4 regions of the Streptomyces sp. NPDC101393 genome follow, and region 2 is predicted to be linked to each of the others. Evidence: riboswitches for the same ligand, from Rfam matches in the RefSeq annotation. Region 2 holds a riboswitch; each other region holds the start of a gene.
The links. Region 2 has a riboswitch for cyclic di-AMP ahead of ACIRQ7_RS20355 (M23 family metallopeptidase). Riboswitches for the same ligand answer to the same signal wherever they lie in the genome.
Positions count from the first base shown of each region.

Region 1: linked by a shared signal. The riboswitch ahead of ACIRQ7_RS26710 (transglycosylase family protein) and the one ahead of ACIRQ7_RS20355 (M23 family metallopeptidase) in region 2 are both predicted to bind cyclic di-AMP.
Region 3: linked by a shared signal. The riboswitch ahead of ACIRQ7_RS19830 (M23 family metallopeptidase) and the one ahead of ACIRQ7_RS20355 (M23 family metallopeptidase) in region 2 are both predicted to bind cyclic di-AMP.
Region 4: linked by a shared signal. The riboswitch ahead of ACIRQ7_RS04465 (NlpC/P60 family protein) and the one ahead of ACIRQ7_RS20355 (M23 family metallopeptidase) in region 2 are both predicted to bind cyclic di-AMP.

Region 1 is NZ_JBIWNU010000008.1:421,278-428,813, reverse strand. Features, by position in the region: gene ACIRQ7_RS26720 (septum formation initiator family protein) at 1-11, opposite strand, end outside; gene eno (phosphopyruvate hydratase) at 153-1,433, opposite strand; gene ACIRQ7_RS26710 (transglycosylase family protein) at 1,712-2,371, opposite strand; cyclic di-AMP (ydaO/yuaA leader) riboswitch at 2,379-2,548, opposite strand; gene ACIRQ7_RS26705 (transglycosylase family protein) at 2,810-3,838, opposite strand; gene ACIRQ7_RS26700 (cytochrome P450) at 4,113-5,489, opposite strand; gene ACIRQ7_RS26695 (LysR family transcriptional regulator) at 5,579-6,454, opposite strand; partial or broken gene ACIRQ7_RS26690 (MFS transporter) at 6,592-7,536, shown strand, end outside.
Region 2 is NZ_JBIWNU010000006.1:113,451-120,986, forward strand. Features, by position in the region: gene ACIRQ7_RS20340 (DNA topoisomerase (ATP-hydrolyzing) subunit A) at 1-1,658, opposite strand, end outside; gene ACIRQ7_RS20345 (M16 family metallopeptidase) at 1,957-3,309, shown strand; gene ACIRQ7_RS20350 (M16 family metallopeptidase) at 3,348-4,715, shown strand; cyclic di-AMP (ydaO/yuaA leader) riboswitch at 4,968-5,124, shown strand; gene ACIRQ7_RS20355 (M23 family metallopeptidase) at 5,137-5,949, shown strand; gene ACIRQ7_RS20360 (GntR family transcriptional regulator) at 6,220-6,909, shown strand; gene ACIRQ7_RS20365 (HPr family phosphocarrier protein) at 7,357-7,536, opposite strand, start outside.
Region 3 is NZ_JBIWNU010000005.1:713,186-720,721, reverse strand. Features, by position in the region: gene ACIRQ7_RS19840 (hypothetical protein) at 94-396, shown strand; gene ACIRQ7_RS19835 (aldo/keto reductase) at 569-1,582, opposite strand; gene ACIRQ7_RS19830 (M23 family metallopeptidase) at 1,865-3,109, opposite strand; cyclic di-AMP (ydaO/yuaA leader) riboswitch at 3,121-3,254, opposite strand; gene ACIRQ7_RS19825 (DUF2332 family protein) at 3,641-4,963, shown strand; gene ACIRQ7_RS19820 (PP2C family protein-serine/threonine phosphatase) at 5,017-6,156, opposite strand; gene ACIRQ7_RS19815 (helix-turn-helix domain-containing protein) at 6,394-6,741, opposite strand.
Region 4 is NZ_JBIWNU010000001.1:1,037,218-1,044,753, forward strand. Features, by position in the region: gene ACIRQ7_RS04450 (esterase/lipase family protein) at 1-663, shown strand, start outside; gene ACIRQ7_RS04455 (peptidoglycan DD-metalloendopeptidase family protein) at 888-2,672, shown strand; gene pcrA (DNA helicase PcrA) at 2,755-5,217, opposite strand; cyclic di-AMP (ydaO/yuaA leader) riboswitch at 5,514-5,700, shown strand; gene ACIRQ7_RS04465 (NlpC/P60 family protein) at 5,708-6,871, shown strand; gene ACIRQ7_RS04470 (hypothetical protein) at 7,031-7,384, opposite strand.

The sequences.
Region 1 (7,536 bases), on a different contig from region 2:
TCCGCGGGCACATCGCCTCCCCTGTGTCGCCGGCTTGAGAACCTACGCGGGGGCCCTGCTCCGTGCCGAGCTCTTCGGAAGCAAAGCCGTCCCCGGCAACGGTACGGGACCGTTGCCGGGGACGCTTCGAGGTGCGGCGGAGCCGCTGCCGATCAGCTCTTGAAGCGCGGGAACGCGGAGCGGCCGGCGTAGACCGCGGCGTCGTCGAGGATCTCCTCGATGCGCAGCAGCTGGTTGTACTTGGCGACGCGCTCGGAGCGGGCCGGGGCGCCGGTCTTGATCTGGCCGCAGTTGGTGGCGACGGCGAGGTCGGCGATGGTGACGTCCTCGGTCTCACCGGAGCGGTGCGACATCATGCACTTGAAGCCGTTGCGCTGGGCCAGCTCGACGGCGTCCAGGGTCTCGGTCAGCGAGCCGATCTGGTTGACCTTCACCAGCAGCGCGTTGGCGGAGTTCTCCTCGATGCCGCGGGCCAGGCGCTCGGGGTTGGTGACGAAGAGGTCGTCACCGACGAGCTGCACCTTGGCGCCGAGCTTCTCGGTGATGACGTTCCAGCCGGCCCAGTCGTCCTCGAACAGCGGGTCCTCGATGGACACGAGCGGGTAGTCCGCGACGAGGCCCTCGTAGTACTCGGTCATCTCGGCGGCCGAGCGGTTCTTGCCCTCGAAGGCGTACGAGCCGTCCTTGTAGAACTCGGAGGCGGCGACGTCCAGCGCGAGCGCGATGTCCTGGCCCGGGGCGTAACCGGCCTGCTTGATGGCCTCGAGGATCAGGTCGAGGGCCTCGCGGTTGGAGCCCAGGTTCGGGGCGAAGCCGCCCTCGTCGCCGAGACCGGTGGAGAGGCTGCGCTCCTTCAGGACCTTCTTGAGGGTGTGGTAGACCTCGGCGCCCCAGCGCAGCGCCTCGGAGAAGGACTCCGCGCCGATCGGGGCGATCATGAATTCCTGGATGTCGACGTTGGAGTCGGCGTGCGACCCACCGTTGAGGATGTTCATCATCGGGACGGGCAGGACGTGCGCGTTCGGGCCACCGAGGTAGCGGAACAGCGGGAGGTCACTGGCCTCGGAGGCGGCGTGCGCGACGGCGAGGGAGACGCCGAGGATGGCGTTGGCGCCGAGCGAGCCCTTGTTGTCCGTGGCGTCCAGGTCGAACATCGCCTGGTCGATCAGCCGCTGCTCGGTCGCGTCGTAGCCGACGAGCTCCGGGCCGATCTGCTCGATGACGGCCAGGACGGCCTTCTCCACGCCCTTGCCCTGGTAACGGCTCGGGTCGCCGTCGCGGAGCTCGATGGCCTCGAAGGCGCCGGTCGAGGCGCCGGACGGCACGGCGGCACGGCCCGTGCTGCCGTCGTCGAGGCCGACCTCGACCTCGACCGTGGGATTACCTCGCGAGTCGAGAATTTCGCGGGCTACGACGACGTCGATGGACGGCACGTTGTCTCCTTCGTGGGTGTCTGGAGTTGCAGCACGAGCCTAACGGGCTCGGGCCGATCCGCTTGCCCTCGGCCCGCTCAGCGGGACGAAAAGAGGCCCAAAGGCCCAGTTCACAGGGCGTATGGCGCATTGTTCGCGGAACGGGAAATCTCGAACTGAGCGGCCGGTCACGGGGCTGCGGGGCGCGCGGCCCGGGGAACGGAGAAGCCCCGCCCGGCGCGTCGGGGGTCGCGCCGGGCGGGGCCGTCTCACGGGGTCCCGATGAGGGGGACGACGGCTCAGACGTTGAGCTGCTGGCCGGGGAAGATCAGGTTCGGGTTGCCGCCGATGACGGACTTGTTCTCCGAGTAGACGGACTTCCAGTCCTTGCCGTGCGCCTTGGCGATCTTGGCGAGGGTGTCGCCGGCCTTCACGGTGTAGTTGCCGGAACTGTTGGACTTCTTCGGCGCGGGGGTCCGCTCGGGCGCCGGGGCCTCCTTGGCCTCGGGCTTGGCCGGGGCCTCCTGCTTCGGCGCGGAGTCGGTCTTCGCGTCGTTGCCGGAGGTGTCGACGTCGGCGGCGGGGCCACCGGAGGTCAGGTTGCCGGCGCCGGCGCAGGACCAGGCACCCGGGCCCTGGATGGCGAGGAGCTTCTCGGCGGCGGCTATCTGCTGGCTCTTGGTGGCCAGGTCGGCGCGGGCGGCGTACTGGGTACCACCGGCGGCGGCCCAGCTGGAGTTCGAGAACTGCAGGCCACCGTAGTAGCCGTTACCGGTGTTGATCGACCAGTTGCCGCCGGACTCGCACTGGGCGACCTGGTCCCAGGTGGAGACGGAGGCGGCGGAGGCGGAAGTGGCGCCCATCAGCGGGACGGCCACGGCGGCACCGGCGATACCCGCGAGGGTGGCGACGCGGACGGCCTTGGACGGACGACGGTGCTTGCCCTTGATGATCAGCATGGTTCGTTCGTTTCCTCACCGACGCCTACGAGGTGAGCTGTCGGGTTCGGGCCATGTGAGTTGCCCGGCCGTGTGTGCATGACACATGGCTTCACCCCAAGCCGGTTGACCCGCTTTCGCGGGTGGGGCCGGCACTTACCTTGGGTCCCCCGCTCCTGCCTTCGGCGCTTGCGCGTCGACTGCCTCCGACCGCCGGCAGGATTCGGCGATGCGATCGAAGGGCCCGCTTTGGCGAGCGGTCCTGACGTTAAGCAGGAACCCCCTTGGTGTTCAAACCCCACCTTCTGAACCAAGTTGACCCTTTTTGATCACGGGTTGCTCACATTTCCGCAGGTGGCACCCGGTATCGAATCGGGCGGCAGGTCGGACACCACGCCCCGGAACGAGATCCATGTCTCACTTTCCTCAAATGGGGCGAAGGTGTCCGAACTCCCCTTCTCAGTTCCCCAGATTGAGCAGCTGCCCCGGGTGGATCAGGTCCGCGTCGTCGCCGACGACGTCCTCATTGCGGTCGTACAGCGCGGTCCACCCGCCGGCCAGCTCATGGCGCTCGGCGATGGCTGACAGGCTGTCACCCGCACGCACGGTGTACTCGCCGTCGGCCGGCTCCGTGCGGTGCGCGTCGTCGCCGCGCGAGGCGTGCCGGCCCGACGGCCGGTCCTCGTCGCCCGAGCCGCCCGCGTCCGCGTCGCCCCGGCCGGCGCTCTTGCCGTCGCTCTTGTCCTCATCGGCGTCGTCGCTGCCGCCGCGGTGCTTGCCCTTGGTGGGTGTCTCGCTCGGCTCGCGGTCGGCGGAGCCGGAGTCGGAGGGCGAACCGCTCTCCCCGTCACCACGACCGCTGTCTTCCCCGCGGTCGTCCCCGCGGTCGCTGCCGTCGGTCCGGTCCCCGCGGTGGTCGCCCTCGTCGTCGCCCGGCGTCGCGGAGTCGGAGGGCTCGTCCGCCTCGGGCGCGTCGGAGGAGTCCGTGGGGTCGGTCGGTTCGAACGGGTCCGAGGCCTCCGGCGCGGGCGTCCCGTCGGAGGTGTCCGACGGGTCGGGGTCGTCGGACGACGAACCGGACGGGTCCCAGGGGTTCGAGGAGTCGTCGGTGTCCGAGGACTCCGACGGGTCGGGACGCGGGCTGCTGGTGCCGCCCGGGTCGACGCTCGGCGCGCGGCCGTCCTGGGTCAGCCCGGCGTTCACCGCGCAGCTCGGCCAGGCATCGGGGCCGAGGTCGTCGAGGATCGCCTCGGCCACGGATATCTGCTGGGAGCGGCTGGCGTAGTCGGGGCGCGAGGCGTAGGTCGCGCCGCCGTGGTCGTCCCACATGTCCTGCGTCAGCTGCAGGCCGCCGTAGAAGCCGTTGCCCGAGGCCGAGCTCCACACCCCGCCGCTCTCGCACTGGGCGACGCGGTCCCAGGTGGCGGTGTCGGCGGCGTGTGCGCTGCCCGCGCCGAGCAGGGGCAGCGCGATGGCCGAGCCGGTCACTCCCGCCGTGACAAAGATGGCCGGTGCTTGACGGGGGCGCCGGTGTCGGCCGTTCCCGGAACGCATGCGGTTGCCTTTCGAGCGGCGGTTGAGTTGTCCGTACGCCGATGCGCGGAACGCACCGTTGGACGGGTGCATCGTGCCATCGCTTCGGCCGATCGGGTGAAGCATGTCGATCGTGGGTGGAAAGGTAGCCGGGGTTACGGGTAGTCACAAGCCGGTGTAGTGGAGATCACGTAAAGGTCACGCGTCAGGAGGTTTGCCTGATGGCGCATCAGTCGTCGTCGGTCTGCGGGCCCCTCGGCGCGGGGGTGAACTCCACCGGCAGTGACCGCAGTCCGCGCATGATGAGCCCGCCGCGCCAGCGCAAATCGTCCGGATCCGCCGCAAGCCGGAGGTCCGGGAGCCGGGTCAGCAGCGTCGCGAGGGCGGTCTGCCCCTCCAGCCGGGCCAGCGGCGCGCCGAGGCAGTAGTGGATGCCGTGTCCGTATCCGAGGTGCTGGTTGTCGCGCCGGGTGAGGTCGAGGGTGTCCGGCTCGGCAAACCGCTCCGGGTCGCGGTCGGCGGCGGCCAGCACCACCAGGACCGGGTCCCCTTCGGCGATCCGCTGCCCGCCGAGCGTCAGGTCCTGGGTCGCGAACCGCCAGGTCGCCAGCTCGACGGGACCGTCGTACCGCAGCAGTTCCTCGACGGCGGTGGCCAGCAGCTCGCTGTCCCCCGCCGCGATCGACTTCTGCAGCAGTTCGCGCTGGGCGGGGTGGCGCAGCAGCGCGTAGGTGCCGTTGCCGATGAGGTTGACGGTGGTCTCGAAGCCGGCGAAGAGCAGGATGAACGCCATCGCGGCGACCTCGTTCTCACTGAGGTGCTCGCCGTGGTCGGAGGCCCGGATCAGGGCGGAGATCAGGTCCTCGTCGCCGTCCGCCCGCTCGCTCAGCGTTTCGCGCTTACGGTGGATCAGCTCGGCGAGGTAGCCGCGCATCTTCTTCACGGACTTCGCCACGCCGCCGCGCGGACCGCCGCTCTGCCCGGCCTTGGTGTGCCGCAGCATCATCCCGGCCCAGTCCCGGAAGTCGTCCTGGTCCTCGCGCGGGACGCCGAGCAGATCGCAGATCGCGTAGATGGGGAGCGGGAAGGCGAACTCGTGGAGGAGGTCGGCCTCGCCCCGTTCGGCGAAGCCGTCGATGAGGGCGTCGGTCAGCTCCTGTACGCGCGGCGCGAAGGCGGCGACCCGGCGCGGGGTGAAGGCCTTCGCCACCAGGCGGCGCAGCCGGGTGTGGTCCGGCGGGTCGATGTTGAGCAGGTGGGTCATGAGGTTGGCGCTGCGTTCGCCGGGGATGCCGACCTTGCCCTTGCCGTGGGCCGCCTCGCTGTGGTGCACCGGGTTCTTGGAGAGCCGGGCGTCGGCGAGTGCCTGCCGCGCGTCGTCATAGCGGGTCACCAGCCAGGCCTCGACGCCGCTGGGCAGCGCGGTGCGGTGCACCGGCGCGTGCTCCCGCAGCCAGGCGTACGCCGGGTACGGGTCGGTGGCGAACTCCCAGGTGAAGAGCTCGGGGGCGGGCGGGACGTGCGCGGCTGCGGGGCAGCTCGCGGGGGTGGCGGAGGGGGCTTCGGCGGGGCCGTCCGCAGGGCAGGTACCGGGCTTGTCGTGCACCTCCCGACCGTAACCGCCCGCCGCGCTCCGGCGTACCCGCGGACCTCACGGCGTACGCCGGGCCGCACCGGAGCCGTTGCCCGGTCCGTCTACCCGGGGGCCACCCCCAGCTGCTCCAGGAACGCCGCGGCCGCCGGCGACGGCCCGAGGCCGCTCCACACCAGCCGCTCGGTGCGCTCGGGCGCGGGCCGGACCCGCAGGGTGTGCAGCCCGGTCAGTTCGGAGGCGATGGCCTCGGGGACCATGCCGACACCGAGCCCGGCGCGCACCAGCTTCGCCAGGAACTCGACGGTGGTCACCTCGAACGCCACGTCCGAGGTGAGCCCCGCCGCGCGGAACGCCTCGTCGCGCTGGCGGCGGGCCGCCGACCCCGCGGTGAAGTCGACAAAGGTCTCCCGGGCCAGCCGCGACAGCCGCGTCGTGCGCTGCCCGGCCAGCGGATGCCCCGGTGCCACCACGGCGACCAGTTCGCCGCGGGCCAGCTCCTTCTCCCGCACCCCGGCGGTCCGGGCGCCCGGCACAAGACCGACGAACGCGACGTCCAGGGTGCCCTGCCGCACCTGCTCGATGAGCGGGTCGCTCATCTCCATCTGCAAGCTGATCCGCACCTGGGGGTGGGACGTACGGAAGACGCCCAGCTCCCGGGCGAGATCGACGGCGGAGACGGTCGAGATCGCCCCCACCGCGAGCCGCCCGCGTACCTCGCCGGTCGCCGCGGCCACCTCCGCGCGGGCGCGTTCGGCCGCCTGCAGCGCCTGCCGGGCGACCGGGACGAAGGCCTCGCCCGCGACGGTCAGCCGGACGCTGCGGCTGGTGCGGTCGAAGAGCCGCGCGCCCAGGTCCTTCTCCAGCCGGGCGATCTGGTGGCTGAGCGCGGACTGCACCACATGGCAGCGCTCCGCGGCCCGGGTGAACCCACCGGTCTCGGCCACCGCGACGACGTACCGCATCTGCTGGAGATCCATTCCCCGAGCGTAGCCATCCATCTCGATTCACGATCGATGCGATGAAAACGATGTGTTGGACTCATCGCTGCGCCGGCACGCAGGCTGGGGGTGCCCACGGTCACGACGGCGGCGGGCACCACGAGGGAGGGCATGTCATGGAGCAGGGGCAGGGACCGGCGCGGAGCCGGCTGGGGCGCGGCACGCTGCTGCTGATGTCGACCGCCACCGGCCTGTCGGTGGCCGGAAACTACTTCGCCCAGCCGCTGCTGGACGTCATCGGCCGCGATCTGCACCTGTCGTCGGCCACCGCCGCGCTGGTCGTGACCGTCGCCCAGGTCGGCTACGGCCTCGGGCTGCTGCTGCTCGTGCCGCTCGGCGATCTGCTGGAGCGGCGCCGGCTGGCCGTGGTGCTGACCACGGCGACCGCGGCCTTCCTGACCGTGACGGCGAGCGCCCCCAATGGCGCACTGCTGCTCATCGGCACCGCACTGACCGGCCTGACCTCGGTCGCCGCCCAGGTCGTGGTGCCGTATGCGGCGACCCTCGCCGCGCCGTCCGAGCGCGGCCGGACCGTGGGCACCGTCATGACCGGGCTGCTGCTGGGCATCCTGCTGGCCCGCACGGCCGCCGGGCTGCTCGCCGAACTCGGCGGCTGGCGCACCGTCTATTGGGTCAACGCCGCGCTGATGCTGCTGATGGCGCTGCTGCTGCGGCTCCGGCTGCCGACGCTGCGCACCACGGCGGGACTGCGCTATCCGGCGCTGCTGCGCTCCACGCTGGCGCTGTTCGCGCAGGAGCCGGTGCTGCGGTGGCGGGCGGCGCTGGGCGCGCTGGTCTTCGCGGGGTTCAGTGTGCTGTGGACGGCGATGGCGTTCTTGATGTCCGGTCCCGCCTACGGCTGGCAGGAGTCGGCGATCGGGCTGCTGGGGCTGGTGGGCGCGGCCGGTTCCCTGTCCGCTTCGGCGGCCGGCCGGCTCGCCGACCGGGGGCTCGTCCACCGGGTCACCGGCGTCGCGGCCTTCCTGCTGCTGGGTTCCTGGGGGCTGCTGGCGGCCGGCGGGGCGGGCGGCGCCTGGTCGCTGGCGGCGCTGCTGACGGGT
Region 2 (7,536 bases):
GCCGAGACGATCGCATCGTGCTTGACGCGCTTGGCCTCGGTGTCGAACGACACCTCGCCGGAGGCCGTACGTGCCAGCAGGCCGGTGGAGGACAGCAGCACCCGGCAGGGGTCGTCGGAGACCTCCAGCGGCACCGCGGCCACTGTGGCGCCCGCCGACTCCAGCAGTACCGTGCGGCGGTCGGTGCCGTACTTCTTCGCGACCGATGCCAGCTCGCCGGAGACGAGTTTGCGCAGCTCGCTGTCGGAGTCAAGGATCCGGGTGAGGTCCTCGATCTCGGACTGCAGGCGGTCGCGCTCCGACTCCAGCTCGATCCGGTCGAACTTGGTCAACCGGCGCAGCGGGGTGTCGAGGATGTACTGCGTCTGGATGTCGCTCAGCGAGAAGCGCTCGATCAGGGCCTGCTTGGCCGCCGCGCTGTTCTCGCTGGAGCGGATCAGCCGGATGACCTCGTCGATGTCGATCAGGGCGGTCAGCAGCCCCTCCACCAGGTGGAGGCGGTCCCGCCGCTTGGTGCGGCGGAACTCGCTGCGTCGGCGCACCACGTTGAAGCGGTGGTCGACATAGACCTCGAGGAGTTCCTTGAGGCCCAGGGTCAGCGGCTGGCCGTCCACCAGGGCGACGTTGTTGATGCCGAAGGACTCCTCCATCGGCGTGAGCTTGTAGAGCTGCTCCAGTACGGCCTCGGGGTTGAAGCCGTTCTTGACCTCGATCACCAGCCGCAGGCCGTGCTCGCGGTCGGTGAGGTCCTTGACGTCCGCGATGCCCTGCAGCCGCTTCGACCCGACCAGGTCCTTGATCTTGGAGATGACCTTCTCGGGGCCGACGGTGAAGGGGAGTTCGGTGACGATGAGGCCCTTGCGGCGGGCGGTGACGTCCTCGACGGCGACCGTGGCGCGGATCTTGAACGTGCCGCGGCCCTTCTCGTACGCGTCCCGCACGCCGCCGAGGCCGACGATCCGGCCGCCCGTCGGCAGATCGGGGCCCGGCACGAAGCGCATCAGGGTGTCGAGGTCGGCGTTCGGGTGCTTGATCAGGTGGCGGGCGGCGGCGATGACCTCGCCGAGGTTGTGCGGCGGCATGTTCGTCGCCATGCCGACCGCGATGCCGGACGCGCCGTTGACCAGGAGGTTCGGATACGCCGCGGGGAGCGTGACCGGCTCCTGCTCCTGGCCGTCGTAGTTCGGTGCGAAGTCGACGGTGTCCTCGTCGATCGACTCCGTCATCAGGGAGGTCGCCGACGCCATCCGGCATTCGGTGTACCGCATCGCGGCGGGCGGGTCGTCGTTGCCCAGCGAGCCGAAGTTGCCGTGACCGTCCACCAGGGGCAGCCGCATCGAGAAGGGCTGCGCCATGCGCACGAGGGCGTCGTAGATGGACGCGTCGCCGTGGGGGTGGAGCTTGCCCATCACCTCGCCGACGACCCGGGCGCACTTGACGTAACCCCGCTCGGGCCGCAGGCCCATCTCGTTCATCTGGTAGAGGATGCGGCGGTGCACGGGCTTGAGACCGTCGCGGGCGTCCGGCAGGGCGCGTGAGTAGATGACCGAATACGCGTACTCGAGGAAGGAACCCTGCATCTCGTCGACGACGTCGATGTCGAGGATCCTCTCCTCGAAGTCGTCCGGCGGCGGGGTCTTCGTGCTGCGGCGGGCCATCGCGGCTGCGGCTCCTTCTGCTGCGTCTACTGCCGATGTGGGTCAGCCGGCTGTGGGGAGAACCAGCTGTGGGACCGATCAACTGGTGGATCGACCCGTGAGTCTGCCTGAGTCTGACGCGGACCATTGTGTCCCGCCCCACTGACAACGCCGACCGCGACTCCCCCTTCGGCCCCCGGAGGTGCCGAACCGCGGCGCCCGTACGGGGCTGCTCGGACGGGAACTTCGCCAGATGCCGACGCGCTTGCATACAGTGACAGAACTTCCTCGCAAGCGGATCGAAGGGACGTACATGCCCATGGGTCACACGGCCACAGAACAAGCCGGCTCCGGCGGCCTGACAGCGACCGAGCACCGGCTGGCCAACGGCCTGCGCGTGGTGCTGTCCGAAGACCACCTGACCCCGGTCGCGGCGGTCTGCCTCTGGTACGACGTCGGCTCCCGACACGAGGTCAAGGGCCGTACAGGCCTGGCTCACCTCTTCGAGCACCTGATGTTCCAGGGGTCCGCCCAGGTGAAGGGCAACGGCCACTTCGAGCTCGTCCAGGGCGCCGGCGGTTCGCTGAACGGCACCACGAGCTTCGAGCGCACCAACTACTTCGAGACCATGCCCGCCCATGAGCTGGAGCTCGCGCTCTGGCTGGAGGCGGACCGCATGGGTTCGCTGCTCAGCGCGCTCGATGACGAGTCCATGGAGAACCAGCGCGACGTCGTCAAGAACGAACGCCGCCAGCGCTACGACAACGTCCCCTACGGCACGGCCTTCGAGAAGCTGACGGCCATGGCCTACCCGGAGGGCCACCCGTACCACCACACCCCCATCGGGTCGATGGCGGATCTGGACGCGGCATCCCTGGAGGACGCGCGGGCGTTCTTCCGTACGTACTACGCGCCCAACAACGCCGTTCTGTCGATCGTCGGCGACATCGACAGCGCGCAGACGCTGGCCTGGGTGGAGAAGTACTTCGGCTCGATCCCCTCGCACGACGGCAAGCAGCCGCCGCGCGACGGCACGCTGCCCGAGGTCCTCGGCGCCGAGCTGCGTGAGGTCATCGAGGAGGAGGTCCCCTCCCGTGCCCTGATGGCCGCCTACCGTCTGCCGCACGACGGCACCCGTGAGGCGGACGCCGCCGACCTGGCGTTGACCGTCCTGGGCGGCGGCGAGTCCTCGCGTCTCTACAACCGTCTGGTGCGCCGCGACCGCAGCGCCGTCGCGGCCGGGTTCGGGATGCTGCGGCTGGCGGGCGCGCCGTCGCTCGGCTGGCTGGACGTCAAGACGTCCGGCGGCGTGGAGGTCCCGGGCATCGAGAGCGCGGTCGACGAGGAGCTGGCCCGCTTCGCCGCCGAGGGTCCGACCCCGGAGGAGATGGAGCGCGCGCAGGCCCAGTTGGAGCGCGAATGGCTGGACCGCCTGGCGACGGTCAGCGGCCGGGCCGACGAACTGTGCCGCTTCGCGGTCCTGTTCGGCGACCCTCAGCTCGCGCTGAGCGCCGTACACCGCGTCCTGGAGATCACCCCGCAGGAGGTGCAGGCGGTCGCCAAGGCCCGGCTGCGCCCCGACAACCGCGCGGTGCTCGTCTACGAGCCCACCGAACCGGCCGACGCGGCTGCCGGGACCACTGACCACAACGCAGAGGAGGCGGCCCAGTGAGCGACCTCACCGCCGGCGCGGAATCCCCCGTGAGCACCATGGACTTCCACCCCCAGCCCCGGGGCGGCGCGCCCAAGCCGTGGGCCTTCCCGGCCCCCGAGCGCGGCCAACTCGCCAACGGGCTCACCCTCCTGACCAGCCACCGCCCCGGCCAGCAGGTCGTCGCCGTCGAGATCAACCTCGTCGCGCCCCTGGAGGCCGAGCCGGAGGGTCTGGACGGCGTCGCCACGATCATGGCGCGGGCGCTGTCCGAGGGCACCGACAAGCACGACGCGGAGGAGTACGCCGCCGAGCTGGAGCGCTGCGGCGCCACCCTCGACGCACACGCCGACCACCCCGGGCTGCGGGTCTCCCTCGAGGTGCCGGCATCCCGCCTCGGCCGCGCGCTCGGCCTGCTCGCCGACGCGCTGCGTGCCCCTGCCTTCCCCGAGAGCGAGGTCGAGCGGCTGGTTCGCAACCGTCTCGACGAGATCCCGCACGAGCTCGCCAACCCGGCGCGGCGTGCGGCGATGGCGCTCTCGAAGGAGCTGTTCCCGGCCACGTCCCGGATGTCGCGGCCCCGTCAGGGCACCGAGAAGACCGTCGAGCGCATCGACGCCGCGGCCGTCCGCGCCTTCTACGACGCCCATGTGCGGCCCGCGACGGCCACCGCCGTGATCGTCGGCGACTTCACCGGCGTCGACCGGGACGGGGCGCTCGCCGACACCCTCGGCGCGTGGACCGGCTCCACCGCCGAGCCGCTGAAGCCGTCGCCGATCACCGCCGACGACACCGGCCGGGTGGTGATCGTGGACCGCCCCGGCGCCGTCCAGACGCAGCTGCTCCTGGGCCGCATCGGGGCCGACCGCCACGACCGTGTCTGGCCCGCGCAGGTGCTCGGCACGTACTGCCTGGGCGGCACCCTCACCTCCCGTCTGGACCGGGTGCTGCGCGAGGAGAAGGGCTACACCTACGGGGTGCGCGCCTTCGGCCAGGTGCTGCGCTCCTCCGACGACGGCACGGGCGCCGCGATGCTCGCCATCAGCGGCTCGGTGGACACCGCCTCCACCGGGCCGGCGCTGGAGGACCTGTGGAAGGTGCTGCGCACCCTGGCGGCGGAGGGCCTCACGGACGCCGAGCGGGATGTGGCCGTGCAGAACCTCGTCGGGGTCGCGCCGCTGAAGTACGAGACCGCCGCGGCCGTGGCCGGCACGCTCGCCGACCAGGTGGAGCAGCACCTCCCGGACGACTTCCAGGCGCAGTTGTACGCCCGGCTGGTGGACACCGGCACGGTCGAGGCGACCGCCGCCGCGGTCAACGCCTTCCCGGGGGACCGGCTGGTGACGATCCTGGTGGGCGACGCGGCGCAGATCGCCGAGCCGGTCAAGGCGCTGGGCATCGGCGAGGTGACGGTCGTCAGCGGCTGACCCCTGGGGCGGGCGCCGGCGGCCGGAGAGACGGTCCGGCAGGCGCTGGTGACCCCTGGTCATATCGGGTTATTCGGGATCCCGTGGCGTATGGACGCCACGGGATCCCCTTTATGTCCGGAATGCAGCGGCTGGTTGCGTGGTGCTCCTGTGGCGTACGGCACAAAGAGACGGTTCTGTTTGCCGATTGAAAGATGTCCCGATTAGCGTCAGTCCGGCTGTTCGTCAGACGTACGCCGCAACCGTGGCACCGGACAGTCATCGCCGAGTCCCCGTACGGCGCGAGCCAGGGGAGCCGGGGACCCACATGTCCCCTGGGGTGAATCGGACCCCTCTTCGGAGGAGCCCGTAGGAGACCTTCCTGCTCCGAACCCGTCAGCTAACCCGGTAGGCGAGAAGGAAGGAAAGGACAAGCCAGCACATGGCGTTCACCCGTGCCACCGGGAAGCACCGCCGTGCGAGCCGCACCGCTCGTACGACCCGCAACATCGCCGGCATAGCCACCCTCGCGGCCTCCGGCGTCGTCGCCTCCGTGGCCTCGCCGGCGCTGGCCGCCACGGACGAGGCACCCACCTACGACACCGGCCTGACGCAGGCCGTCGTGGTGGGCGACGAGCTCGCCGACCGGATCGCCGCGCAGGCCGACGCGCAGCAGGCGGACGCCGAGGCCGCCGCCGCGCAGGCGAAGGCCGAGGCCGAGGCCCGCAAGGTCGCCGAGATGGCCAAGCAGCGCGCCGAGGAGGCCAAGAAGAAGGCCGAGGCGAAGGCCAAGAAGGAGCGCGAGGCCAAGGAGCGCGCGGCCCGCGAGGAGGAGCGCAAGCGCCTCAACACCTTCGTGGCGCCCGTCGCCGGCTCCTACGTCTCCACCGGCTACCAGGCCTCCAGCGGACTGTGGTCCTCCGGTAGCCACACCGGCATCGACTTCCACGCCGCCTCCGGCACCACCGTGCACGCCGTCGGCGCCGGCACCGTCGTCGAGGCCGGCGACGGGGGCGCGTACGGCAACAACGTCGTGATCAAGATGAAGGACGGTACGTACACCCAGTACGGCCACCTGTCGTCGTTCTCCGTCTCGGTCGGGCAGAGCGTCACCCCGGGGCAGCAGATCGCGCTCTCCGGCGCCACCGGCAACGTCACCGGACCGCACCTCCACTTCGAGGCCCGCACCGGCCCTGACTACGGCTCGGACATCGACCCGATCGCGTACCTGCGCGCACACGGCGTCAACGTCTGACGGTCCCGCACCGCACGCACCGCACGCACCGCACGTCCCCCCGAAGCCCCGAAGCCCCGGCCCCGGCCGGGGCTTCGTCGTCGGCGGGGCTTCATCGGGGGCAGGCCGGGTCGGCCGCGCGGCAGCGGCAGGTGTGTGGGCGCACGCCCTTGGCCAAAAGATATCCATGAATAACCGGAGCCCGTCAAAAATCCGTCCCGGTCGAATAGAATCACGGAAATAGTCGCCGGTCGGCGGCCATTTCCCGGGATTGCGGCGGAGGCACGGACGATGCGAGGCCATATTTCCGCGCATGCGGTGTGCACGGCGATTCGCGAGGACATTGTCTCCGGCGCGCTCGTGCCGGGGAGCCGGCTGATCGAGGACATCCTGGCCGCGCGTTACGGCGTCTCCCGGGTGCCGGTCCGTGAGGCGCTGCGCACCCTGCAGTCCGAGGGTTTCGTCACCACCCGCCATCACGCGGGTGCCTGCGTCGCCGAGCCCACCGAGCAGGAGGCCGCCGACCTCCTGGAGATCCGCGCCCTGCTGGAGCCGCTGGGCGCCGCCCGCGCGGCCGTCCGGCGCAGCACGGCGCACCTCAAGGTGCTGCGCGGTCTGGTGCGCCTGGGGCGCGAGCGATCCGGCCACGGCCACCCTGCGGATCTGCGCCAACTGGACGGCTGGTTCCACGAAACGCTCGCCCAGGCGGCCGGCAGCCCCAGTCTGACGGCGCAGCTGACCCAGCTGCGGCGCAAGATCGAGTGGATGTACACGGTGGAGCCGTCGGCGCGGGTGGCCGAGTCGTGGGACGAGCACGGTGCGCTGCTGGACGCGGTGGCGCGGGGTGACGCCGGGCGGGCGCGCTCCCTGATGGCGGCGCACATCGAGAGCGCCCTTCCGGCCCACAGGTTGCGGCGTCCCGTCGCGGCCGGGGTGAGGGAGGCGAAACGACCCGTCAACACGGCGCGCGCCCGCCATTAACAATCGCCCCGTATACAAAGAGATACGGAATGGGCGGAGGGCATGTGAGGGGCGAGCTATAGGCTGTTCCCCTTTCCCCTTTCCCCTTTCCGCTTTCGGGTGTCCGGCTTTCCGTTTCCGGATTTCCGGTTGCGGAGTGCGCGAATTCCGCATTCCGGGTGCGTGCCGGGGAATGGCGGGTGCCCAGGGGCCGGTTTCCCGGAGAGTTTTATCGCGGGGGAGCGGGTTCCCGTTCGCGCACTGCAGAAGCGCACCGCCGAAGCGCGTAGCGGAAGCGTGCGAGCGACGCGTGCAAGCAAAGCGCGCAACGAATCGCGCGCAAGGAACCGCCCACCCGGATCCGCCCCCTTCGTACGTCACCACACCCGGCGACAGAAAAAGCCCCGCAGCGGCGGCCGTTTCCGGTCGCCGCTGCGGGGCCGCAGAAGCTGGGTGGTCCTGAAGGACTCAGACGGTCTCGGGGAGCTCTTCGAGACCCTCGGCGACGAGCTTCGCCAGGCGGTCGAGCGCGGCCTCGGCGCCTTCGGCGTCGGAGGCCAGCACGATCTCTTCGCCACCCTGGGCGCCGAGGCCCAGAACCGCGAGCATCGAGGCCGCGTTGACGGGGTTGCCCTCAGCCTTGGCGAT
Region 3 (7,536 bases), on a different contig from region 2:
TCTCGCTCTCCCCGGACGGCCGCGCCGATCCGCCGATGGGGCCCGCGCGTAGGCTCGGTGACGGTCTTTGTCCGCGATGTGGAGGTTTCCGAGATGGTCGGCGTACCGGCAGGTGTGGTGGCGGCAGGCGGGCTGGTGGCCGGTTACGGCGTCGCCCGTTGGACGAAGAAGCGGCCGTTGGGTGGGGTGGCGCTTGCGGCGGCCGGGGCCGTGGCGGCGCGGGGGTGGCAGCGGAAGGCCGGTGGGGCTGCGGCGGCCGCGCTCAGTGGGGCCTACGTGGCGGCGTTCGCCGGGTCGCATCCGTTGGCGAAGAAGATCGGGGCGTGGCCCTCGGTGTGCGCGGTGGCCGGTGGGGTGGCGCTCGCCTCCTGGGTGGCGGTCGACCGCCGGCCGTAGGGGCGGGTCGGGGGCCGGGCCGCGTGGACCCGACCCCCGGTTGGTGCCCGCACGTGTGGCGGGTCCGCAGGTGTGGCGTGCCCGCAGGTCTGGCGCGCCCCCCGGCGTGCCCACCATCGTGGCGTGCCCGCCGGCGTCGCGTGCCCGTACGTGCAGAGTGGGCGGCAGGTTGCTACGCGGATGCCTCGTTCAGCAGCGTGAGTTCGGCCTCGGTGAGGGTGAGGTCCGCGACGGCGAGGAGGGACGGGAGCTGGGCGGCCGTGCGGGCGCTGGCGATCGGGGCGATGACCGTGGGGCGGGCCGCGAGCCAGGCGAGGGCGACGGTGGCGAGTTCGGCGGCGTGGGCCTGCGCCACCTCGTCGAGGGCCGCGAGGACCCGCGGGCCGCGGTCGGTGGCCAAGTACTCGCCGGCCTTCGACGAGCGGGCGCTGTCGACGGCCGTTCCCGGGCGGTACTTGCCGGTCAGGAAGCCGGAGGCGAGGGCGTAGTACGGGACCGCGGCCACACCGTTGCGGGCAGCCACGTCGGCGAGTTCGCCTTCGTAGGTGTCGCGGGAGACCAGGTTGTAGTGCGGCTGGAGGGCGACATAGCGGGCCAGGCCCTCGCGGCGGGAGAAGTCCAGGGACTCGCTCAGGCGCGCGGCGGAGATGTTGGAGGCCGCGATCTCGCGGACCTTGCCGGCCCGGACGAGGTCGTCGAGGGCGGTGAGGAACTCCGGGACCTCGACCGACTCGTCGTCGTAGTGGGTGTAGTAGAGGTCGATGTGGTCGGTGCGCAGGCGCGCGAGCGACGCGTCGACGCCGGCCTTGATCGTGGCGGCGGAGAGGCCCTTGAAGTCCGGGTGGGCGCCGACCTTGGTGGCGATGACGATGTCGTCGCGATTGCCGCGCGCGGCCAGCCAGTTGCCGATGACGGTCTCGGATTCGCCGCCCTTGTTGCCCGGCACCCAGGCGGAGTAGACGTCGGCGGTGTCGATGAAGTTGCCGCCGCCGGCCACATACGCGTCGAGTACGGCGAAGGACTCCGCCTCGTCGGCCGTCCAGCCGAAGACGTTGCCGCCGAGGGACAGCGGCGAGACGGAGAGCGAGCCGAGCGGCTTGCGGGCGGTGCCGGAGGGGCTTGCGCTTCCGGGGATGCCGGAGCTTCCGGAAGGCGTGGCCGGGCCGGTGGAGTGTGTGGCGGTCATGCGTGGTTGCAGCGTCGGGGCGGAGGGAGATATTCCCCCGCCGCCCCCAACACCGCACATGACAGCGGTCGTCCCGGGCCAGTCGGCATCAGACGTTGACCCGTGAGTGTCAGACCTCGGCCCCCGGGCGTCAGGCGCTGACCCGTCGGTGTCAGACGTTGACCCGCGGGCGTCAGACGCTGCCCCATCGGTGCCAGGCATCGACCCCGAGGCCGTCAGACGCTGACACCCGTCGGTGTCAGACATCGTCCCCGGGACCGTCAGACATCGCCTCCGAGTCCGTCAGACGTTGACCCCGTGGTCGCGCAGCCACGGCATCGGGTCGATCGGGTCGCCGGACGCCGGGCGGACCTCCAGGTGGAGATGCGGGCCGGTGACGTTGCCGGTGGCGCCGACGCGGGCGATGACGTCGCCGGTGTTGACCTTGCCGGAGGTCTTCACCATGGAGGACAGGTGGCAGAACCAGAGTTCGGTGCCGTCGTCCAGGGTGAGGACGACGCGGTAGCCGTACGAGCCGGCCCAGCCCGCCTGTGTGATGGTGCCGGAGTGCACCGCCTTGACGGGGGTGCCGGTGGGTGCGGCGAAGTCCTGCCCCGTGTGGTCCGCCGACCAGCGGTCGCCGGCCTGGCCGAAACTCGCGGTGAGGGTGTACGAGGAGACGGGCGCGAGGAAGCTCTTCGCCAATTCGGCGAGGCGCTCGGCCTCCGCCTTCTCGCGGGCTGCTTCCTCGGCCTTGCGCTTGGCTTCCACCTCGGCCGCCTTCTTGCGGGCCGCGTCCTGCTCGGCCTGCTGATGATTCGCGGCCGCGTCCTGCTCGGCCTGCTTGATGGCGGCCGCTTCCGCGGCCTCGCGCGCTTCTTGTTCGGCGGCGCCCTGCTGCGCGTCGGCCTGCTGCAGGATGCGGTGGCGCAGCGCCTCGCCGGCGTCCTTGCCCCCTGCGGCCTCGTCCTGGCTGAGGCCGGCCCGGGAGAGCGGGCCGGCGGCGGCAGGTGACGCAGCGGTGGCGGAGTCGGGGCCTGCGGCGGCAGCGGTGCCGGAGCCGGGCTCGGCGTCCGTACCCGAATCCGGGCCGGCGTCGGAGTCGGCCTCCGAGTCGGAGTCGGATATGAGGGTGCCGATTCCGGGGAGGGACGCGGCGTCCGGCATCTTGTCGGCCAGGTCGTCGGCCATTCCGCCGAGGTCCGGCATCGAGATCGGGGCCGGCGGGCGGTCCTCGGCCGTCGCCATTCCGCCGGCGCCGACCGCCGCGATGACGCCGACGCCCAGGACCGTGCCGCTGCGGGCGAGTCCGCCGCGCTGCTTGATCACCTTGTGCTTGCCGCGGACGGGGCGGAGGGACTCCTCGGTGGGATTCCACTCCCCCAGCGACCCGCCGTCAGCACCCTCGTCATTGCCATTGCCCGTGGCGACATCGTCGTCATGGAGGCCGAGGCCGGGTGCGGCGCCGTGGAAGGAGGCGTTGAAGGGGCCTCGGTCATCGAGGTCGTAGCCGGACGGAGCCTCGGGGGCAGGCCTGTTGGACGCCACGGGGGCGCACTCCTTTCCTTCCTTCACGCCTACCGGGTTAGCTGACGGGTTCGGAGCAGGAAGGTCTCCTACGGGCGCCTCCGGCGAGAGGCGTCCGATTCACCCCAAGGTGGTGGTTCCCCGGTTCCCTTGGCGCAGTTCCCAGAAGGTGCAGACATCCATGAGCTGTCTGACGTGCACGAGTGGCGTGACGCAGACGGGTGGCGTGACGAATGACGTGGAGAGTGACCTGTGGTGCGGGAAGTGCGCATGCGGGATTCGGCGTTGGCCGCGCGGTGCCGCCACTTGCGACGGCTGGGACGACCGCGCTGCGTTATCGGACAGTAATAGAGATGGCATCCGAATTCCAAGCGTTCCCGCGAAACAACAGGTATTGCGCACAAGCTTTGGCGTGGACTTATGCGCCCACTGGCACGCCAAACCGGGCGAGTTGGCCGCGGCTCGCCAAACGGCCCCGCGGCGATTGTGCATGAGTCGTTATGCGGAGGGGTGCCCATCAATTACGGAGAGTGAGAGCAGTAACGTCGGATCATGGTCGTCAACGTCGTCAACGTGGTCACCAACGCGCAGGCAGTGGCGGATCGGTACGCGGAGTTCTCCTGGTGGCAGGCGCGCGGGCGCTCTCCCGCCCACGAGGAGCTGACCGCACGCATCAGCCAGGACGCCGAGTACTGCGACCTGCTGTCCGGGGCGCTGCCCGTTGGTGACAAGCAGCAGCCGGACCTCCTCCTGGCCGCCGTCCGCTATCTCGACGGCCCGCACGCCGAGCAGGGGCCGCACGGCGAGGCCGCGTACGGACGCTGGCGCGAGTGGACGATCCGGCACTGGGACGAGGTCCGCGCGGTGATCATGCGGCGCTCCGCCCGTACCGACGAACCGGCCCGCTGCGCCACCCTGCTGCCGCTGCTCGCCCGGCTGCCGCAGCCGCTCGCGCTGCTGGAGATCGGCACCTCGGCGGGGCTGTGCCTGCACCCCGACCGTTACCGCTACCGCCACCACGATCGCTCTTCGGCCGGGTACGACGACGGGGTGATCAGCGGTGCCCCGCAGAGCCCGGTGACGTTCGCCTGCCGTACGAACGGGGAGCCGGCAGGAGCGGTCCGGGCGCCTGCCGGGACGGCTGGGGCAACGGCGCTCGGGACGGCTGCCGAGGCGGCCGTCGAGGAGGCGGGGAGACCCTTCGCCGCCCCCGAGGTCGTCTGGCGCGCGGGTATCGGCCCCGACCCGCTCGACCCGGTCGCCGACGCCGACGATCTCCGCTGGCTGCAGGCCCTCGTCTGGCCGGGCGACGGCGAGCGCGCGGCCCGGCTCGCGGCGGCCGTCGAAGCGGTACGGCCGTTCCCCCGCCCCCGCATCCGGCGCGGCGACCCGGTCGACGAGCTGCCCGCGCTCGCCGCCGAGGCGCCGCCCGAGGCGACGCTCGTCGTCTTCCACACCACCGCGCTGGGCTCCCTTCCGCCCGCCCGCCGCGAGGAGTTCGCCCGCGTCGTACGGTCCCTGCTCGCCGCGCGGCCCAGCCCCGGGCACTGGATCTCCCACGAGCACCACACCGTGCTGCCGTGGATCACCGCGCCGGCGCACCGGTCCCTGCGGCCGGAGGACAGCCACCTGCTGACCCTCGCCCTGGACGAGCACCCGGTCGCGCTCACGGGCCGGTACAGCGAAGCCGGCCGAGCCGACGCGTACGGCCGGGACGGCCGGTTCGGCCAGGAAGGCGGAGACAGCCCGCACGGCGAATACGGCCAATACGGCCAATACGGCCAATACGGCCAGACCCTGTACTGGCTCCAGGAGGAGAAGAGCGCAGGCGCGGCGGACCGGAGCGAGGACCGGACCGCTCAGCTCGACGACTAGGACCTGAGCCGAGATGCCAGGCCCTGGAACGACGTCCCGGATCCGGCCTGCCCTCAGCCACCCAACGGCCGCTGGACCGCCAGCAGCGCCATATCGTCGACCGGGAGCCCGCCCGTATGCCGCGCCACATCGGCGGAGAGGGTGTCCAGGAGGTCGTCGGGCCCCGCGAAGTGCCGTCCGCGCAGCCGGGCCTGCGGGTCGTAGAACCGGCCCGCCAGATCGCGGGCCTCGGTCACCCCGTCCGTGAACAGCAACAGCAGGGATCCGGCGGGGAAGAACGTCTCGTCCGCCCGGTCCGGCCACCCCGCCACGTCGCTCAGCCCCAGCGGCAGGGCGGGCGATACAGGAGCCAGCTCACGGAGGCCGCCGTCCGGCGCGAGCAGCAGCGGCGCCGGGTGGCCGCGGTTGAGGACGCGCAGCACGGAGTGTTCCTTGGAGGGAATCTCGGCCAGTACGGCCGTGGTGAACCCCTCGAACCGGTCGAGCCCTTCGCGCCGCCCGCCCTCCCGTTGGAGGGCCCTCTCCAGCCGGCCCGCCACCGCCTCCAGCGTCGCCTCCTGCTCCGCCGCCTCGCGGAAGGCGCCGATGACGATCACCGCGGCCTCGACCGCCTCCAGGCCCTTGCCCCGTACGTCGCCGACGATCAGCCGTACGCCGTGCGGGGTGTCCTGCACCGCGTAGAGATCGCCGCCGATCTGCGCGTCCACCCGCGCGCCCACGTAACGGGCGGCGATGCACAGCCCCGCGAGCCGGTCGGGCGGCAGCGGCAGCACGGCTCGCTGGGCGGCCTCCGAGACATCCCGCACCGATGCCAGCCGGGCGTCGCTCCTCCGCACGACCCGGTTGATGCCGAGCGACAGCACGGCGACGACGAAGACCGTGAGGACCTCGGTGATCGACTCCCGCTGGTCCTGGGAGCTGTGATAGCTCGCGACCAGGACCTCGCCGGCCAGCGCGGCGAGCGCCGTGAAGGCGGTACCCCGCAGCGAGTAGAGGGGCGCGGCGACCAGAGGGGCCGCGGAGAAGAACGGAGCGGCGGTATAGCGGCTCGGCGTCGTGACGTCGAAGAAAAAGCCGCCGACCACCAGGATGGCGGGGAGCCAGCGGGCCAGGCGGCGACCGAACGGCGACATCCGGTCGCGGCGCGCACGCCGCTCCCCGTCGCCCGCGCGGTTACTCCCGCCTCGAAGCATCCGCACCGGCCTCTTCCCACTCCCGCCCCTCGCGCACTCGACCACCCAAGGCTTTCCGCTGCGCGGTCGGGCGGCGAATCCTCGGGGTCCGGTCGGGTCATGAGAAAGGCGGGCCCCCGTCGCCCGCCCGCCCCGGCATCGGCGTTCCGCTGCCTGAGCGCAGGCGATGCAGCGGGCCGGCCGCGGGGGCTCGTGGTTCCGGGGGGCGCTGTGCGGCGGCACGACCCACGCCGAGTGTCAGGGGGCGGTGGACTGCCCCGGGCCGGCGGCGGGTCGGCGCAAGGATTCGTTGAGCCGCTGGGCCTCTTCGAGCTGGTCTTCGAGGATGACGATGCGACAGGCGGCGTCGATCGGCGTGCCCTGGTCGACGAGCTCGCGGGCGCGGGCCGCGATGCGCAGCTGGTAGCGGGAGTAGCGGCGGTGGCCGCCTTCGGAGCGCAAGGGAACGATGAGCCGGGCTTCGCCGACTGCCCGCAGGAAGGCGGGCGTGGTGCCGATCATCTCCGCCGCCCGGCCCATGGTGTACGCGGGGTAGTCGTCGTCATCGAACTTGTCGGTGGTGTGCGGGGGAGTCTCTGCGGTCATCGAACCTCTTCATAGGACGCGTCGAGGGGCCCTGATGCCGTGCGGCACCAGGGCCCCGAGGGGTGTCAACACCATCTGCCGGCGCTGAGCGCCGACCGTCTCTTGTCGCATGCGCGCCCGAGGGGGCGGGGATGCGCGGATCGCAGCTGCGTGACCGGGGACCACCTTCCAATCCAGGGCCTGCGGTACCCGAGCGGACGTGTCCTCGCTCGGGCGATCCTGATGGTGCTTGTACTCCTCTTCCTTCTCTTCCGGTTGATCTCTGTCGTGCAGTCACGCTCGGCGGCCCTCGGGCCGCCCGGCCCGGCAGCCAGCCGCGGGGCCCCTGCACATCCTGGCTCCGCCACTCCACTGCCGCGCCTGTCGTGTTCGCGGCACTTCCCGCTCTGCCGCGACGCACTGACTTCGTTGGCTACGAGAGAAACGGTAGCCACGTGAACGACGAATGTCTACTGCGTCCACCATAGATTTGCGGGGCCTCCGGCAACAGGGCCGGCCCGCCCCGCACCCTCCGGCGGCCACCCGCCGCACGGGCCGCGCCCCCCTGGGCCCGGCATGGCGGGCCACGGCCCGGCCTGGCGCCTCCACGCCCTGCTCCACCCGGCCACGCCGCCACGGCTGCCGCCGCTCCGGCTCGCCGCCGACCCTGCGGAGCGGCAGCGGCGAGCCGGAGCCGCGGCACATTCCCCGGCCGTACAGGTGCGGGCGGCGATGCCAAATATCTAATGCCGCAACGATAGAAATGAATACCGTGGCGGCAAGGGTTTTTTGTGCTCCCGAAATGCCGGGGATGGT
Region 4 (7,536 bases), on a different contig from region 2:
CCGCTGCTCCTCCCGACGGAGGGCCGCTCCCATCCGCCGGTCCTCCTCCTTCACGGCTTCGTCGACAACCGCTCCGTCTTCGTCCTGCTGCGCCGCTCGCTGCTCCGGCACGGCTGGCGCCATGTCACAGCGCTCAACTACTCCCCGCTGACCTGCGACCTCCGCAAGGCCGCCGAGCTGTTGAGCCGGCATGTGGAAGAGGTGTGCGCCCGCACGGGCCACCGCCGGGTGGACATCGTGGGCCACAGCCTCGGCGGGCTCATCGCGCGCTATTACGTACAGCGTCTCGGCGGCGACGCCCGCGTCCGCACCGTGATCACGCTCGGCACGCCCCACTCCGGCACCCGCGTCGCGCCTCTGATGTCTGCGCACCCGATCGTTCGCCAGATGCGTCCGGATTCCGATGTGATCGCCGAGTTGTCCCTTCCGGCCCCGCGGTGCCGGACGCAGTTCGTGGCGTTCTGGAGCGAGGAGGACCAGGTGATGGTTCCGGCCACGACGGCGCGCCTCACCCACCCGGATCTGATCGCGCGCAACGTGCATGTCGCCGGTGTCGGACATCTCGCGCTACCGGTCAACGGCACCGTCGCGTCGGGCATCCGCGAGGCGCTCGCCTCGGCCGGGGCGGCGAAAGGGGCCGAGAGTGCCATTTCGGTGGCCTGATCTCCTCGCCCGCCACGCGACAATCGCCCCGTGACGGCAAAGTGATCTTGGCCGGACATCGAACAAACCTCGAACGGGGCGCCAAGAACTCGCATGCCCGCTGCCGAAAGGCGGCCAAATGCCCGGTCTTGGCGAGCCGGAAACCTGTGGAAGATTGTCGCCGTCGCATACCGCCGGGTACAGTCGCCGCTAATTCTCCTGCTGCCGAGGCGAAAGAGAAGTTGGTGAACGACCGTCACCCATCGGAGGCCCAGCCTCCGACAGGACCCGCTTCCGACGCCTCGTATGCCCACTATCCGGTCTACGACCCCTACGGGCAGCAGCATTCCCCGTCCGGCTGCGCCGAATTCGGCGATGGCGACCCGCTCTTCGGCTCGCTCCCGGGCTCGTACGAAACCGGCATGTACGACACCGGCAGCTACGCCGCTCAGGACACCCAGGCGTACGGCACGGGCACCTACGCCACGGGGACGTACGACACCGGCAGCGGCGGATACGACACCGGCGCCTACCCGGCCGGCGGCTACGCCTCGGGCGGGTATGACACCGGCACCATCACCGGCGGCGCCTTCGCCCCCGGCCAGTACGACACCGGTAGCTACGACCTCTCCGGCACCGGCGCGTACGACACCGGCGCCTACGCCGCCACCGGCGCGCAGCAGACCGACCCGGGCTACGACCCGTACGCACACACCGCGTACGAGGCGCCCGCCTACGACACCACCGGGTACGACACGACCGCCGCCCATGGGTCCGCCGCCTACGGGCAGCCCGGGTACGACACCGGGGCCTACGCGACCGTCGGCCACGACGGCGGCTACCCGGGCGGCGCGTACGACACCGGCAGCTTCCCCACCGGGGCGTACGACACCGGGAGTTACCCCACCGCGTACGGCACCCCGGCGTACGACACCGCCGAGTACGGGTCGACCGCGGTGGAGGAGACCGGCAGCTTCGAGGCCACGGCGGTCTGGGCCACCACCGACCAGGGGCTGATGGCCAACATCCCCGCGCAGGCCGGGCCGCCCGCCGACGACAGCAGCCAGTGGGAAACCACCACTTGGGGCCAGGGTGTGCAGGCCGCGTACGAGCCCGGCATCACCCGTGACGGCGCGGATTCCGAGGACGACGCCACCGCCGCCTCCCCCTCACACGAGCCCGCCCCCTCCGACGACGCCGCGTCCGTCGCCGACGCGATGACGCAGGCCATGCCGGTCGCGGCCATGGGCGAGGCGCGCATCGAGGGCCCGGCCGCCGGGAAGGCCGTCCGCGGGCGCGGGCGCCGCCGCACGGTCAAGCGGTCGGCGCTGCTGACCGTCGCCGTTCCCTCGGTCGCCGCCATGGGCGTGTGCGCCGTCGCCGCCGCCTCGGTCTCCGGGTTGGGCGCCGAGGACAAGGACGAGAAGAGCACGCAGGCGGCGTCGTCGCCCGATGACGTCAAACCGTCCGTGGCCAACAGCAAGCTCGACACCCAGCTCACCGGACTCAGCCGGGGCGCCGACGACTTCGCCGACCGGGCCAACCGCACCCAGGAGCGGATCGACCTCAAGGAGCGGCAGGCGCTGGAGAAGAAGCGCAAGGCGGAGGAGGCGGCCCGCAAGGAGGCCGCCCGCCCCAAGTTCGTGCTGCCGGTCAAGCAGCACGGACTCAGTGCGCTCTTCGGCCAGGCCGGCGTCAACTGGATGTCCGTGCACACCGGAATCGACTTCCCGGTGAGCTACGGCACGCCCGTCATGGCCGCCACCGACGGGACCGTCCGCACGCAGTTGGACTCCGCCTACGGCAACATGGCGATCGTGACAGCGCCCGACGGCACCGAGACGTGGTACTGCCACCTGAGCAGCACCAAGATCCGGTCGGGATCGGTCAAGGCCGGTGACCAGATCGCCTATTCGGGCAACTCCGGAAACTCCACCGGCCCGCACATGCACTTCGAGGTGCGCCCCGGCGGCAACGAGCCGATCAACCCGCTGCCGTGGCTGACCAGTCACGGTCTCGACCCGAACTGACCCAGGACGCCACAGGCACCGGCAACCGCCCCCGTGGCGGCGTCAGGGCCGGGGCGGATCCGCCCCGGCCGGGCCGCGCTTCCTAGAGCTTCTGCACCGGCGCGTACCGCAGCAGCAGCCGCTTCGGCTTCTCGCCGCCGAAGTCGATCGTCGCCTCGGCGTTGTCGCCCGATCCCTTGACCCCGACGACCGTGCCGAGTCCGAAGCTGTCGTGGGTGACGCGGTCCCCGATGGCCAGCGCGACCACCGGATGCTCCTTGCCCCGCCGGGTCGCGAACCCGCTGGGGCCCTTCGCCCGCCCCGACGACATGCCGGCCGTGATGCCCGAACCGAAGCCGCCGCCCCCGCCGCCCGAGAGGCCGCCCATCGAGGCGGACGGCGTCGCGGGGCCCGTGCGCTTCCACTCGACGTAGTCGGCCGGAATCTCTTCCAGGAAGCGGGAGGGCGGGTTGTACGAGGGCTGGCCCCAGGCGCTGCGCATCGTCGAGCGGGTGAGGTAGAGGCGTTCGCGGGCGCGGGTGATGCCGACGTACGCGAGGCGGCGCTCCTCCTCCAGCTCCTTGGTCTGTCCCAGCGAGCGCATGTGCGGGAAGACGCCGTCCTCCAGGCCCGTCAGGAAGACGACGGGGAATTCGAGGCCCTTGGCGGTGTGCAGCGTCATCAGGGTGACGACGCCGCTGCCGTCCTCCTCCTCGTCCGGGATCTGGTCGGAGTCGGCGACGAGGGCGACCTGTTCGAGGAAGTCGGAGAGGGTGCCGGGACTCTCCTCGCCGCGGTCCTGCTCGAACTCCAGGGCCACGGCGGCGAGTTCCTGGAGGTTCTCGATGCGGGTCTCGTCCTGCGGGTCGGTGGAGGCCTGCAGCTCGGCGAGATAGCCGGTGCGCTCCAGGACCGCCTCCAGGACGGTCGCGGGGCCCGCGCCGGATTCGACGATGGTGCGGAGCTCCTCCATCAGGACGTTGAACCGCTTGACGGCGTTGGCGGAGCGCGCGGCCATGCCGTACGCCTCGTCGACCCGGCGCAGCGCCTGCGGGAAGGTGATCTTCTCGCGCAGGGACAGGGCGTCGATCATCGCCTCGGCGCGGTCGCCGATGCCGCGCTTGGGGACGTTCAGAATCCGGCGCAGCGGGACGGTGTCCTCCGGGTTGGAGAGGACCCGCAGGTAGGCGAGGACGTCGCGGACCTCCTTGCGCTCGTAGAAGCGCACGCCGCCGACGACCTTGTAGGGCAGCCCGACCCGGATCAGGATCTCTTCGAAGACGCGGGACTGGGCGTTGGTGCGGTAGAAGACGGCGACGTCGCCGGCCCTGGCGTCGCCGGCGTCGGTCAGCCGGTCGATCTCGTCGGCGACGAACTGGGCCTCGTCGTGCTCGGTGTCGGCGACATAGCCGGTGATCTTGGGGCCGGCGCCGGCGTCCGTCCAGAGGTTCTTGGGGCGGCGGTTCTCGTTGCGCTCGATGACGGCGTTGGCGGCGGAGAGGATCGTCTGCGAGGAGCGGTAGTTCTGCTCCAGGAGGATCGTCGTCGCGTCCGGGTAGTCCTCCTCGAACTGGAGGATGTTGCGGATCGTGGCGCCGCGGAAGGCGTAGATCGACTGGTCGGCGTCGCCGACGACGCACAGCTCGGCGGCGGACTCATGGGGGCCGACCAGCTCGCGTACGAGGGTGTACTGCGCGTGGTTGGTGTCCTGGTATTCGTCGACGAGGACGTGCCGGAAGCGGCGGCGGTAGTGCTCGGCGACATCCGGGAAGGCCTGGAGGAGATGGACCGTCGTCATGATGATGTCGTCGAAGTCCAGGGCATTGGCCTCGCGCAGCCGCGACTGGTACATCGCGTACGCCTGGGCCAGGGTCTTCTCGAAGCCGTCGGCCGCGGTGCCGGCGAAGTCCTCCTCGTCGATGAGCTCGTTCTTGAGGTTGGAGATCTTCGCGCTGAAGGACTTGGGCGGGAAGCGCTTGGGATCGAGGTCCAGGTCCCGGCAGACGAGCGCCATCAGCCGCTTGGAGTCGGCGGCGTCGTAGATCGAGAACGACGAGGTGAAGCCGAGCTTCTTCGACTCGCGGCGCAGGATGCGGACACAGGCGCTGTGGAAGGTCGAGACCCACATGGCGTTGGCGCGCGGTCCGACCAGCTCCTCGACGCGCTCCTTCATCTCGCCCGCGGCCTTGTTCGTGAAGGTGATCGCGAGGATCTGGCCGGGGTGGACATGGCGCGAGCCGAGCAGATGCGCGATGCGGTGGGTCAGCACCCGGGTCTTTCCGGAACCGGCGCCGGCGACGATGAGCAGCGGGCCGCCGGTGTGCACCACGGCGGCCTTCTGTTCGTCGTTGAGCCCGTCGAGGAGCGCCGCGGGATCGACGGCCGGGCGGGGGGCGCCGTCGCGGTAGTACGGCTCCCTGGGCGCGGGCGCGTCGAAAGCGCCGCCGAAGAGGTCGGCCGGCACCTCCTCCGCGGGCGGGCCGTGCTCGTCCTCGGGAGGGGGCGGGGGCTCCTCACCCTTGGGGCCGAGGTCCGCCAGGAAGCTGTCGTCAAAGAGGCTGCTCATCGCCCACCGAGTCTAGAGCGCCCCACTGACAGCCCGCGCCGGAGTCGCCGATACCGGTCGCGGACGTGGAGAGGCGCCGTCTGCCGGAGCGGACAAGGGGGGTTCACCGTCCGGAACCGGCCGCACCGCTCTCCGTCACGTAACCGAATCCGACATCTGGCGCAAGTGCCCCCGCATCGCGTTCAGGTCACGAAAAGGTTTCGGGCAAATCGAACATCAGCCTTCACAGGAGCCACACGAGTTGGCTACCGTGCACGCTCAGGCAGCCCGCATCCCCGCGGACGAAAGCGTCAGCACGGGCCGCCACGCCGAGTCCGTTCCTGCCACGAAGGCAGCCGGAGCCGGGGACCCACCAGCACCACCGGGGTGAATCGATCCGTACAGCCGTCGCCAGCGGCGGTACGGACCGTAGGGCAAGCCTTCCGTCAGCGACACCCGCCCGAACCCGACAGCTAACCCGGTAGGCGGTCCACGGAAGGAGTCGCCGGCCTTGGCGTCGCATCGCAAGCCGCGCACCCGCGTACTCACCTCGCCCGGAAGCCGTCGTACGGCCGCCGGGCTCACCACTGCTGCCCTCGCCTCGGTCACGCTGCTCTCGCAGTCCGCCGATGCGGCCCCCAGGGCGCCCAAGCCCGGCATCGAAGAGGTCAAGAAGAAGGTCGACGACCTGTACCACCAGGCCGAGGTGGCAACGGAGAAGTACAACGCCACCAAGGAGAACGCCGACGAGCAGCGCGACAAAGTCAACGGCCTTCTCGACGCCGCGGCGAAGCGTGCCGACAAGATGAACGAGTCCCGGCGCCAGCTGGGGACCTACGCCGCCGCGCAGTACCGCACCGGCGGCATGAACCCGACCGCGCAGCTGATGCTCGCCAAGGACCCGCAGCAGTTCTTCGACCGCAGCCACCTGATGGAGCGGCTGACCGGCCGGCAGAAGCAAGCCGTCAGCGACTATCAGGAGCAGCAGTCGGCGGCGGCGCACCAGCGCGCCGAGGCGACCCGCAGCCTGGAGCGGCTGCAGGATTCGCAAGTGTCGCTGAAGGAGTCCAAGGCGTCGGTCCAGGGCAAGCTCGCCGAGGCCCGGCAGCTGCTGTCCCGGCTGACCGCCCAGGAGAAGGCGCGCCTCGCGCAGTTGGAGCGCGAGAAGGAGGCGGAGGCCAAGCGCAAGGCCCAGGAGCAGGCCGAGAAGGAGCGCAAGCAGCGCGAGGCGGACCAGAAGCGGCAGGGCGGCGGACCGGGCGACGGTTCCTCGGACGGCTCGGCCGGCGGGTCCGGCGGCGGTTCGACCGGCGACGGCCAGACCTCCTCCAAGGCCGCGAAGGCGCTCGCCTTCGCCCGTGCCCAGATGGGCAAGCCGTACGTCTGGGGCGCGACCGGCCCCAACTCCTTCGACTGCTCGGGTCTGACGCAGGCGGCGTGGAAGGCGGCCGGGGTCGATCTGCCGCGGACGACCTGGGATCAGGTGAAGACCGGCGAGCGGGTGGCCACCAAGAATCTGCAGCCGGGTGACCTGGTCTTCTTCTACGACGACATCAGTCACGTCGGGATGTACATAGGCGGCGGCAAGATGATCCACGCTCCGAAACCGGGCGCCAGCGTCCGCGAGGAGTCGATCTACTACATGCCGATATACGGGAGCGTCCGCCCGGCCTGAGGGCCCGCCCGCTCCACGGGGGCCGCGCTCCCGCGGCCTCCCCCTGAGTCCACCCCCCACACGGCCACCCCCCACGGCCACCCCCCACAGGCCACCGCGCGGTCATCGCCTCCGGAGTCCGGAGTGCGCCGACCGCGCGGTGTGCCGTTTTTGGGGTCCTCAGGTCCAGAGGACCGCGATGAAGATGTTGGCGACCGTGAGCAGGCCGACGGCGCCGAAGAGCGCCTTGTCGACCTTCTCCTCGTCCCGCTTGACGTAGACCAGCGCCAGGATGACCACCAGGACGGCCAGCTTGATGCCGATCTTGAGGTTGTTGACCGGATGGTCGTCGGCCTGGTTGAGGCCGACGAGAACGATGCCGGTGACCAGCATCGTCAGCGCGCCGTGCAGCATGGCCGGCACGAAGCGGGCGCCGCCGGCGCTCATGGCCTTCATCTGGGTCAGGAAGCCGCCCAGCAGGGAGGCGATGCCGATGATGTGCAGACCGACGAAGATATTGGTTACTACGTCCATAGTGCTGGATCGTATCCGCCGCATAGCACGGGCCTTCAGGCAGGGCGCCCGCAATCGCCGCATCGGTCAGGACATGCCGGTCCCGGGCCTCGCCGGCGGTGACCGGGCGAGCATTCACGTAACGGAAGCGGCCGAAAGCGACCAGTGCCGGG